4 regions of the Gorillibacterium sp. sgz306347 genome follow, and region 3 is predicted to be linked to each of the others. Evidence: riboswitches for the same ligand, from Rfam matches in the RefSeq annotation. Region 3 holds a riboswitch; each other region holds the start of a gene.
What was found. A riboswitch is a leader RNA that binds a small molecule or an ion and turns the genes downstream of it on or off. The one in region 3 is predicted to bind cyclic di-AMP.

Region 1 (2,196 bases), on a different contig from region 3:
CTAACCGCCCTCCGGCCGCCTCCCCCGGCCGCCGGCCCCTTACCGGACCGCCGGCTCCGTAAGGTCGCCCCTCCGGCCCGCCCAATGCAGCTCGCTGCCCGGCAGGTCGTCAAACCATGCCGCCTCCTCCGGGCAGTCCAGAATCATCAGCTTGCCGTAATGCCCTTCTTTGGACTGGTGATACTTCAAATAGGCCTTTCCGTGCTCCACCGCCAGAATCTCGATTTTACCGGATGCATGGCTCATGGTCAGCCGGACCCGCTTGCCGAGTCCCGAGGTGCGGGCTTTGGCCTGCTCCACGATCCGGTAAACACGGTCGAGCGGCAAAACAAACGCCTCGTTCCCGGCCACCGGCCGGTTCACGAAGAAATAGTAGGGCGCGATCCCGGCCCAGGACAACCGGTCCAGCAGCTCGGCGAGCACGCCGGGGTCGTCGTTGATTCCCTTCAGCACCGGCGTCTGATTGACCACATGCGCCCCCGCCGACTGGAGGGCTTTCACCGCGCGCAGCGCCTCCTCCGTCAGCTCGCGGGGATGATCAAAATGGGCCATAACGTAAATTTGCTGTCCCCCCGACGAATGCTTCCGGATGGCCTCCAGCAGCGCCTCATCCTCGTAAATGCGCATTGGCTGAAAGGCGGGCATTTTGGAGCCGAGCCGAATGATCCGGACGTGCGGAATTTCCTCCAGCCTTTCCATCAGGGAGATCAGCCGCTGCGTCGAAAGCATCAGGCTGTCGCCTCCGGTCAGCAAAACGTTGTTGATTTCCGAATGGGCGGCGATATAGGCCAGCCCTGCTTCCGGATTGACGGCGGCCTCCCGCGCCCCGCCTCGAAAAAGCCGTTTGCGGAAACAATAGCGGCAGTACGCCCCGCACGCCTCCGAAACGAGCAGCAGCGCCGTGGTCCGGTACTTGTGCTGACAGCCCGGCACCACATAATTCGCCTCTTCGTTGCTTGCATCCAGGCAGCCGTATTCGTCCAGCTCCCATTCGTTCGGGACAACAAGCCGGCGAAGCGGGTCCGCCGGGTCCGACCAGTCGATCAGCCCCAGGTAGTAATCGTTTGCCCGAAAAGCGAATTCCCCGGCGACCCGCTTCAGCTTCTCGCGTTCCTCCGCCGGAATGCGGTCCAGCTTGTCAATGTCGGTGATAAATTGCAGCTTGCTCATGGCGATCCTCCTCCAGAGGGAAAGTGGATGCGCTTGGTGGCAGAATGGAAAGGAACCCGATGGATGAAAACAGAAAAAGACCCCGAAGGGTCTTTTGGAACAAGCAAAAAAGATCGGACCCATCTTCTGCCGACGAGGTTAGCTGACGGGCTCGGGAAGGATGGTTCCCTACATCTGACGACGATTCGCCCCACAAACACGGTTCCCCCGCTTTCCGGCCGAAGCCGGAAATTAAGCGCATGCCATCATGGTACCGGAACTTGGGTTCCTGTGCAATACTTGTCAAACAATTGCCGTATCTTTCGCTCGGCTGCGCCGGACGAACTCAAACAAAATCGCGCATGGAACGAACCTCAATACGGCCCGGGTTTGCGGCTACATACCGGCCGCCGGACGGATCGAGGGCAAAAAACTCCACGGTCACCGGACGGCCCGGAATCAGCGTAAAGAAATTGTCGCTGAAAATACCCTCGGCTTCTGCGGACAGCCACACCTGCTCGGCCAGAGCGTCCGCTTCCAGCACCCATTTCGAGCCGGCGCCGTTTTCCGCATCCCGAAGCCGGATGGAAGGCTCCGCAAGCCGACGGGTTTTGGCATCCGCAAAGAAGGCTTCGGCCGAGGCCGCGATGCTCCCGTCCGCCTCCAGCAGCTCCGCCGCCAGAACCGCCTCGGCGGCGTCGCGGCCCTGCAGCAGCTCGTCCGCCCGGACGGAAAGCGCCAGCACGGAAGCATCGGCATCCACCCGAATATCTTCGGCGCGTTCGCTGATCAGCTTGCCGCCGAAATCCAGCGCGCGGAGGCGAAGCGTGCCGCTGAACGGCTCGGTCCGGTCGGAAACGACGTGCACGTGAAGGGCTCCGTCTTCGGACGGCCGGACGGAAATCAGCACGTCGCGGAAGCCGCGCTTCGCCGCGTATTGCAGCGCCTTCCAGCGGCCGTAGTAATCGATGCTTGCCCAGGACGCGACCGGCCAGCAGTCGTTTATCTGCCAGTACAGGGTGCCCATGCAGTACGGCTTGGCGCGGC
Region 2 (2,196 bases), on a different contig from region 3:
TTGCCGGTTCCCCGACTTTGGTCCAAGTCGGAAACCCATCCGCGGATGGTTTGTGCCGGACTTGATCCGATGTAAAGTTAAGCCATAGAGAGAAACCAAACATCATTTATTCATGGGGACGGGACGAAGCATGAACGAAGAACGGGTTGTATATGTGCTGCTTACGGATACGGGGACCTGGTTTACCCGATTGATCAAATGGGTGACGAAAGCGCCGATGAACCATGCTTCCATTGCTTTTGACGCGGAGCTGAACGAGGTGTACAGCTTCGGACGGAAGCGGGCGCACAATCCGTTTATCGGGGGATTTGTAAAGGAAGACCTGCGCGGGGAACTGTTTGCCGAAGCAAGCTGCGCCCTTTACGCTTGCCGGGTGGCTCCTGAGGCATACGCGCGCATGAAGCAATACATAGAACGCTTTGAGCGGGATAAAGAGCAGTATCGCTACAACCTGCTCGGTCTGTTCGGCGTGCTGCTGAATATCCGCATGGAGCGGAAATACGCTTTCTTCTGCTCCCAATTTGTCGCTTCGCTGTTCGAAGCAGAGGGGCTGCCGATCGCCGGCAAGCCGGCCGCTCTTGTGAGGCCGGACGATTTTACCCGGCTGCCGGAGTTTTCGCTTGTGTACCAAGGGCAGCTGCGCGGGCACCTGGAGGGCGTCAGCCTGCGTCCGAGGCTGTTCCGGACCGCTTGAGCGGTCAGGCCCGCGACCGTATGAGAGCCGGCGCCTCATGGAACGGCACTAGCAGGGCCTTGCGCGAAAGAGCATCCTCGCAGGACGAAAAAAACCTGTGAACCCGGGCGGGGGCCCGATCTCACAGGTTTTTTCCAAGTCGTATGCGGTTGCCGACCATAGGCTTCGTCAGCTTAACTGGCGAATTCCTTGTACTCCTCACCGCTCAATACGCGCCGTGCCGTAACATAGCGCTTGGCGTAATAGGACTCGCTCAGCTTGTTCCGGATTACGCCGTTGTTCGTCGACGAATGTACAAAGACGCCGTCGCCCAGATAAATGCCGACATGAGAGATTCCGTTTCCTCCCGTATCGAAGAAAACGAGGTCTCCCGCCCGAAGGTCGTCGCGATCGACCTTTGTTCCTTGCTTGGCCTGATCCCTGGAGCTGCGGTTCAGGTCGATGCCGAACTGCTTGAATACATACTTGGTAAAGCCCGAGCAATCGAAACCGCTGGTTGTCGTGCCGCCATAGCTGTACTCAATCCCGATCAGCTTGTCTACCTTTGCTTCCAGTTGGGAGGCGGAATCCGCGTAAGCGCTTCCCGCCCAAACTCCCACAGACAGAGTAAGGCCGAGCAAAACCGAAGCAACTTTCTTCAAAATCAATTTCTCCTTCCGGAGCCTACGAGGTTAGTTGAGGGTTCGGTCGAAGGTTCCCTATGATTCCTTGACATCAGAATCAATTCACCCGGTGAAGAAGTCCCCCGTTTTCCGCATCGGCGGAAATTCGGCAAAAAGTGACATGACCAAAGCTGTTTTCGATCAATAGAAATACGTATTCTCCCTTTGGGACAAGTTTCCTCCCCCGTAAGCGAAGGTTTTTTTGAAAATGCGTTTCAAATTGGCGGTTGAGGGGTAATAATGAGGATCGGATTATGCCAAAAAACGCCTTGCCTCCGCGGGTTTGCGGGAGCAAGGCGTTTGCTTTTCGGTAAATGTGACAATTTTGTGAACGATGAAACCTTTTGAAGCGATGGAGTGTCGGATTTCAAAGAATATATTTACACAAACTTCATTTACTCCGGCAAATCTCCGGCTTTGGCGGCAAACAGCTTGCCCTGCGCGGCAATACCCCACAGCTCGAGAAAGGTGCCGGCAAAGCTGTAGGCCTGGTACAGCAGGAAGGACCACAGGCTGGCGTTGATCAGAGCGGCCGCGCTAACCGCGCCCGAGAGCAGCGCCGACAGAATCAGAACGGCCGCCGCCGCCCCGCAGATGGGCAGGAAGCCGGCAAATGTCCGGATGCTGGTACCGGAAAGCGGTTTTCCGGCCGTTTTTCCGAATTGCAGGTGAATGAAGACCAGGTGGAGCAGCCAGCCGTACACCAGAAACGCCAGCCCGTACAAAAGCAGCTTTTCCCGGTTGTCGAAAAGGGCGGCTACGCTGCCCGCCAGTTCCCCGAGCCGGGAGGAAAGCAGCCAGACGGGGAGGAGGGTCAGCAGAATCCGGGCCAGGTACAGG
Region 3 (2,196 bases):
ACAAAGCTTTCGGGATCGAAGCCAAGCGCCCGGATTTCCTCGTCGGCGCTGCTGTCCGCAGCCGATTCGCCCGGCGAGCCGCCTGTTTTCTCCCAGCCCAGAACACGCGGAGTGTTCGGGTCGATGCGCACGGAATAGCTGCCGCTTTCGGAAGACAAATCGACACGCCAAAACTCATCCGCCAAGGGAAGGCTGCTTTTCAAATCTTGAAACGGCCCCGTCAATTCATTCTTGGCGACGTAGACGCTTAGCGGCTTATCGGAAGCGTATACCGCACGTTTCGTTTCGGTCGGCGCGGCTCCGGTTTTGCTGCGGTACCACGCGGCTGCGGTGTTCTGCGCCGCCTCTTGCGTGACCTCGGGTTTGGCCGCGACCGCATCGGGATTGTCTTCTCCATTTGCCGCATACAAGTTGCCGGCGACCAAATACAGTATAATGCCTACTACGGCGAGAAAAATTAAAGTCCGGTTAGCTTTAAAAAGTCCCAATCAACATCCTCCTCTGACGACCGGCTTTCTTCTACCTGCCTATTATACCCTTATGCCGCGAGCGGAGTCTAATGACTGCCGGGAATAAGCGGAAGGCCCGATTTTCGGCCGGTTATCCGAATAAGCAGACGCCAAACTCTCTTAAAGCCGTCTCCACCCCCGAAAGAGGATGGAATCCTTCGGTTTATGGTGCGTTAGCGGCGAAAATCAGCCCAAATTGCCTTTGTGCGGGTACGGCGGGCAAGCTATAATCAAATCAATTGAAAATCGGCCGAATTTCGAAGCATGTGAAAACGGGGGAACCAGAAGCAACAGGGGTGAATTTCGCCGTCCGGCGAATAGGGTAACCTGCCTGCCCGAATCCGACAGCTAACCTCGTAGGCGTCTTGTGCAAGGAAACAACCGGCATTGGTTTCCCAATGTCTTTTTTTTGCGCCGCGGTCGATATTCCGAAAAAGGGTTAATACCATAGAAAAGCCGGGCGGGACCCGGCGAGGGAGAGAACGGACCTTGCTGCAAAAGCTGTTTATCCGGTTAAAGCCTCCGCAGATTCTGGTGCTCGGGTTTGCGCTGATCATTGTCGTCGGCGCGTTTTTGCTGACCCTTCCGGTTTCGTCGGCCAGCGGAGAGCCGACTGCTTTTATCGACGCCTTGTTTACGGCTACGTCCGCCACCTGTGTGACGGGGCTCGTCGTGGTAGACACGGGACTTCACTGGAGCGTGTTTGGCAAAACGGTGATCTTGACTTTGATCCAGGTGGGCGGGCTCGGCTTCATGACGATGGCGACCTTGATCATGCTCGTATTCCGCCGGCGGATCTCGCTGCGGGAGAGGCTGATTTTGCAGGAGGCGCTGAACCAGAACAGCATGGAAGGCATTGTCCGGCTGATCCGCAAGGTGCTACTTTACGCGCTGGTGATTGAAGGGGCCGGAGCGACTCTGCTTGCCATCCGCTTTTCTTTTGACATGAGCCTTGGGGATGCCTTGTTCTTCGGGCTGTTCCATGGCGTTTCCATGTTCAACAACGCCGGTTTTGATCTCATGGGGCCGCTGACTGGTCCGTTCAGCAGCCTGACCTCCTACGTCAATGACCCGCTTGTCAATCTCGTGGTTATGGGGCTGATCGTAACGGGGGGCATCGGCTTCATCGTCATTGCCGAGCTGCACGAGTACCGCAACCGCAAGAAGTTCTCCCTCCATACCAAAGTGGTGCTGTCGAGCACGGCGGCGCTTATTTTGCTGGGCGCCATTGTTTTCTTCCTGTTTGAATACACAAATCCGAACACGCTGAAGCCGCTCTCCTTTTCCGGCAAGGCATGGTCCTCTTTCTTCGCGTCGGTAACGCCGCGGACCGCGGGCGCGAACACCATCGACGTGCTCGGCATGCGCCAGGCTTCGCAATTTTTTACCATCATCCTGATGTTTATCGGGGCTTCGCCCGGCTCGACCGGAGGCGGGATCAAAACGACGACCTTCGCCATTCTGATCGGCGCTATGCTTGCGATGCTGCGGGGCAAAGAAGACATTGTCTTTTTCCGCAACCGGCTGGCCAAGGACCGGATCTACAAGGCGATCACGATGACTTTTTTCGCGCTGTTCCTCGTGGTGTTTGTTTCCATGGTCCTTTCCACGACGGAGGACGTGCAGTTCTTGCGGATTTTATTTGAAGTGACATCGGCGTTCGGTACTGTCGGCCTCTCGATGGGGC
Region 4 (2,196 bases), on a different contig from region 3:
CCGTCCGGGTCCTTGCCGGAGGAGGACCGGCCGATTGTTTTCCTGACCCATATGGAGCATCATTCCAACCAGCTCTCCTGGCAGGAAACGATCAGCGATGTCTGTATCCTGCCGCCGGATGAGCAGGGCCGGGTGCAACCGGAAAAGCTGGAGGAGGAGCTTTGGCGCCACCGCAGCCGCAAGGTGAAAATCGGCGCGTTTACGGCCTGCTCCAACGTGACGGGGGTCATGCCGCCGCTTGCCGAACTGGCAAAGCTTATGCACCGCCATGGCGGGCTGGCCTTTGCCGATTGGACGGCATCCGCGCCGTACACCACGCTTGATATGCATCCCGCCGACGAAGAGGAGCGGCTTGACGCCGTATATTTTTCTCCGCATAAATTTCTCGGCGGCCCCGGGTCAAGCGGGGTGCTGGTATTTGACGGGCGGCTTGCCGCAGGCAGCGCGCCGGATGCGCCTGGCGGAGGCACCGTGTTATGGACGGACCGGTGGGGAGGCTGCACCTACGTCAAAGAGCTGGAGGAACGCGAGGACGGAGGCACGCCCGGATTTCTTCAAGCCGCCAAAGCGGCGTACGCCGTCAAGCTGAAGGAACGGATGGGGGAAGCCGCCATAGCGGCCCGGGAACAGACGCTGACCCGGCTGCTGCTGGAGGGGCTCCGGCCCATTCCGGGGGTCCATGTTTTGGACGGCGGGCTGCGGGATCGGCTGCCGATTGTCAGCTTTTTTAGCGAAACCGTTCATTTCCCGTTATTTGTGCGGTTATTGAACGACCGGTTCGGCATTCAATCGCGCGGAGGCTGTTCCTGCGCAGGTACATACGGGCATTTCCTGTTCGGCCTGGACAAAAAAACGTCCGACCGGATCCGGGAACGGGTGGAAAGCGGACGTCTCTCCGAGAAGCCGGGCTGGGTGCGCCTGTCCCTGCATCCGATTATGACGGACGGCGAGGTGGCGCGAATCGTCCACGCGGTTCGCGAGGTGGCGCTGCGCGGCCCGCTTTGGGCTGCCGATTACCGGTACGACGAGCGGAGGAACGATTACCGTCATCATTCGGCGCAAAGCTCGGGCTGCGGAGGAAAGTGGTTCGGCCTTTTGGACGATTTCAAATAAAAAAACGGCGGAAAACCGCCGTTTTTTTATTTTTTCTACATTTTTCTAGTTATCTATCGGCAAAACATATGCTAGAATGATAGGCGGTCGGACCACCTATCTTGGCCGAAGCCCTTGACCAGGGCGTGGGGAAACCATTATTGGGGTGAAACCGGATCATTCCGGTCGGGAGGACTCCTCTTTCCGAACCCGTCAGCTAACCTCGCAGGCCGCCTAAGGAGAGTGTCTTCATGAAACGCACCATGTTTAAAAACGGTTGGTTCAAAGCGGTTTTGGCCGGCTCCCTGCTTGCCGCACCTCTGCTTGGAACCGGAACCGCGGATGCCGCCTCTTACACCGTTCAGCAGAACGATACCCTTTGGAAAATCTCGGTTAAGAACAACGTGACGCTGCAAGCTTTAATCAAAGCGAACCCTAGCCTCACGAATCCGAACCTGATTTGGCAGGGGATGAAAATCCAGCTTCCCGCCAAAACGGTAGCTGCACCGGCGAAAAAGCCTGCCGCTCCGGCAGCGACGGCGCCGAAAACACCGGCAGCTTCAACTCCGGCGGCCAGTGTATCCGAATATGCCGAGCAGGTATTTAACATCGTAAACAAAGAGCGCGCCGCAGCCGGCCTGAAGCCGCTGGTTCTGGACAAGGCGCTGTCGAATATGGCGCTGGACAAAGCAAAAGATATGTATGCCAACAACTACTTTGATCATACGTCCCCGACTTACGGGTCTCCGTTTGATATGATGAACCGTTACAGCATTTCGTATTCCTATGCCGGCGAAAACATCGCCAAAGGCCAACGGACGCCGCAAGAGGTTATGACGGCCTGGATGAACAGCGCCGGCCACAAAAAGAACATTTTGAGCGCCAACTATACCAAAATCGGCGTTGCCTACTACAACGGCGTTTGGGTGCAAGAATTTACGGGCTGACGCGCTTCGTTCCGGCCCGAACTTAATGAACGGATGAAGACCTCATCCACGACGGTTATTCTCTTTTGGACATTCCGGCGCGGTTTGACTCAAAATTCGTCCTGCAATTGTTTTCCAGGCTGAGAAAACGGCGGCTGAGAAGATCGAGCCGACGCAT

Region 1: another riboswitch for cyclic di-AMP. It lies ahead of AC6I6H_RS22310 (KamA family radical SAM protein); the one in region 3 lies ahead of AC6I6H_RS02065 (TrkH family potassium uptake protein).
Region 2: another riboswitch for cyclic di-AMP. It lies ahead of AC6I6H_RS15190 (C40 family peptidase); the one in region 3 lies ahead of AC6I6H_RS02065 (TrkH family potassium uptake protein).
Region 4: another riboswitch for cyclic di-AMP. It lies ahead of AC6I6H_RS05260 (CAP domain-containing protein); the one in region 3 lies ahead of AC6I6H_RS02065 (TrkH family potassium uptake protein).

The regions. Positions count from the first base shown of each region.
Region 1 is NZ_JCAPET010000086.1:3,239-5,434, reverse strand. Features, by position in the region: gene AC6I6H_RS22310 (KamA family radical SAM protein) at 40-1,170, opposite strand; cyclic di-AMP (ydaO/yuaA leader) riboswitch at 1,285-1,418, opposite strand; gene AC6I6H_RS22305 (beta-mannosidase) at 1,496-2,196, opposite strand, start outside.
Region 2 is NZ_JCAPET010000028.1:3,930-6,125, reverse strand. Features, by position in the region: gene AC6I6H_RS15195 (hypothetical protein) at 131-694, shown strand; gene AC6I6H_RS15190 (C40 family peptidase) at 868-1,335, opposite strand; cyclic di-AMP (ydaO/yuaA leader) riboswitch at 1,340-1,478, opposite strand; gene AC6I6H_RS15185 (hypothetical protein) at 1,752-2,196, opposite strand, start outside.
Region 3 is NZ_JCAPET010000002.1:111,937-114,132, reverse strand. Features, by position in the region: gene AC6I6H_RS02070 (CPBP family intramembrane glutamic endopeptidase) at 1-488, opposite strand, end outside; cyclic di-AMP (ydaO/yuaA leader) riboswitch at 748-888, shown strand; gene AC6I6H_RS02065 (TrkH family potassium uptake protein) at 999-2,196, shown strand, end outside.
Region 4 is NZ_JCAPET010000006.1:52,460-54,655, reverse strand. Features, by position in the region: gene AC6I6H_RS05265 (aminotransferase class V-fold PLP-dependent enzyme) at 1-1,113, shown strand, start outside; cyclic di-AMP (ydaO/yuaA leader) riboswitch at 1,207-1,339, shown strand; gene AC6I6H_RS05260 (CAP domain-containing protein) at 1,344-2,039, shown strand.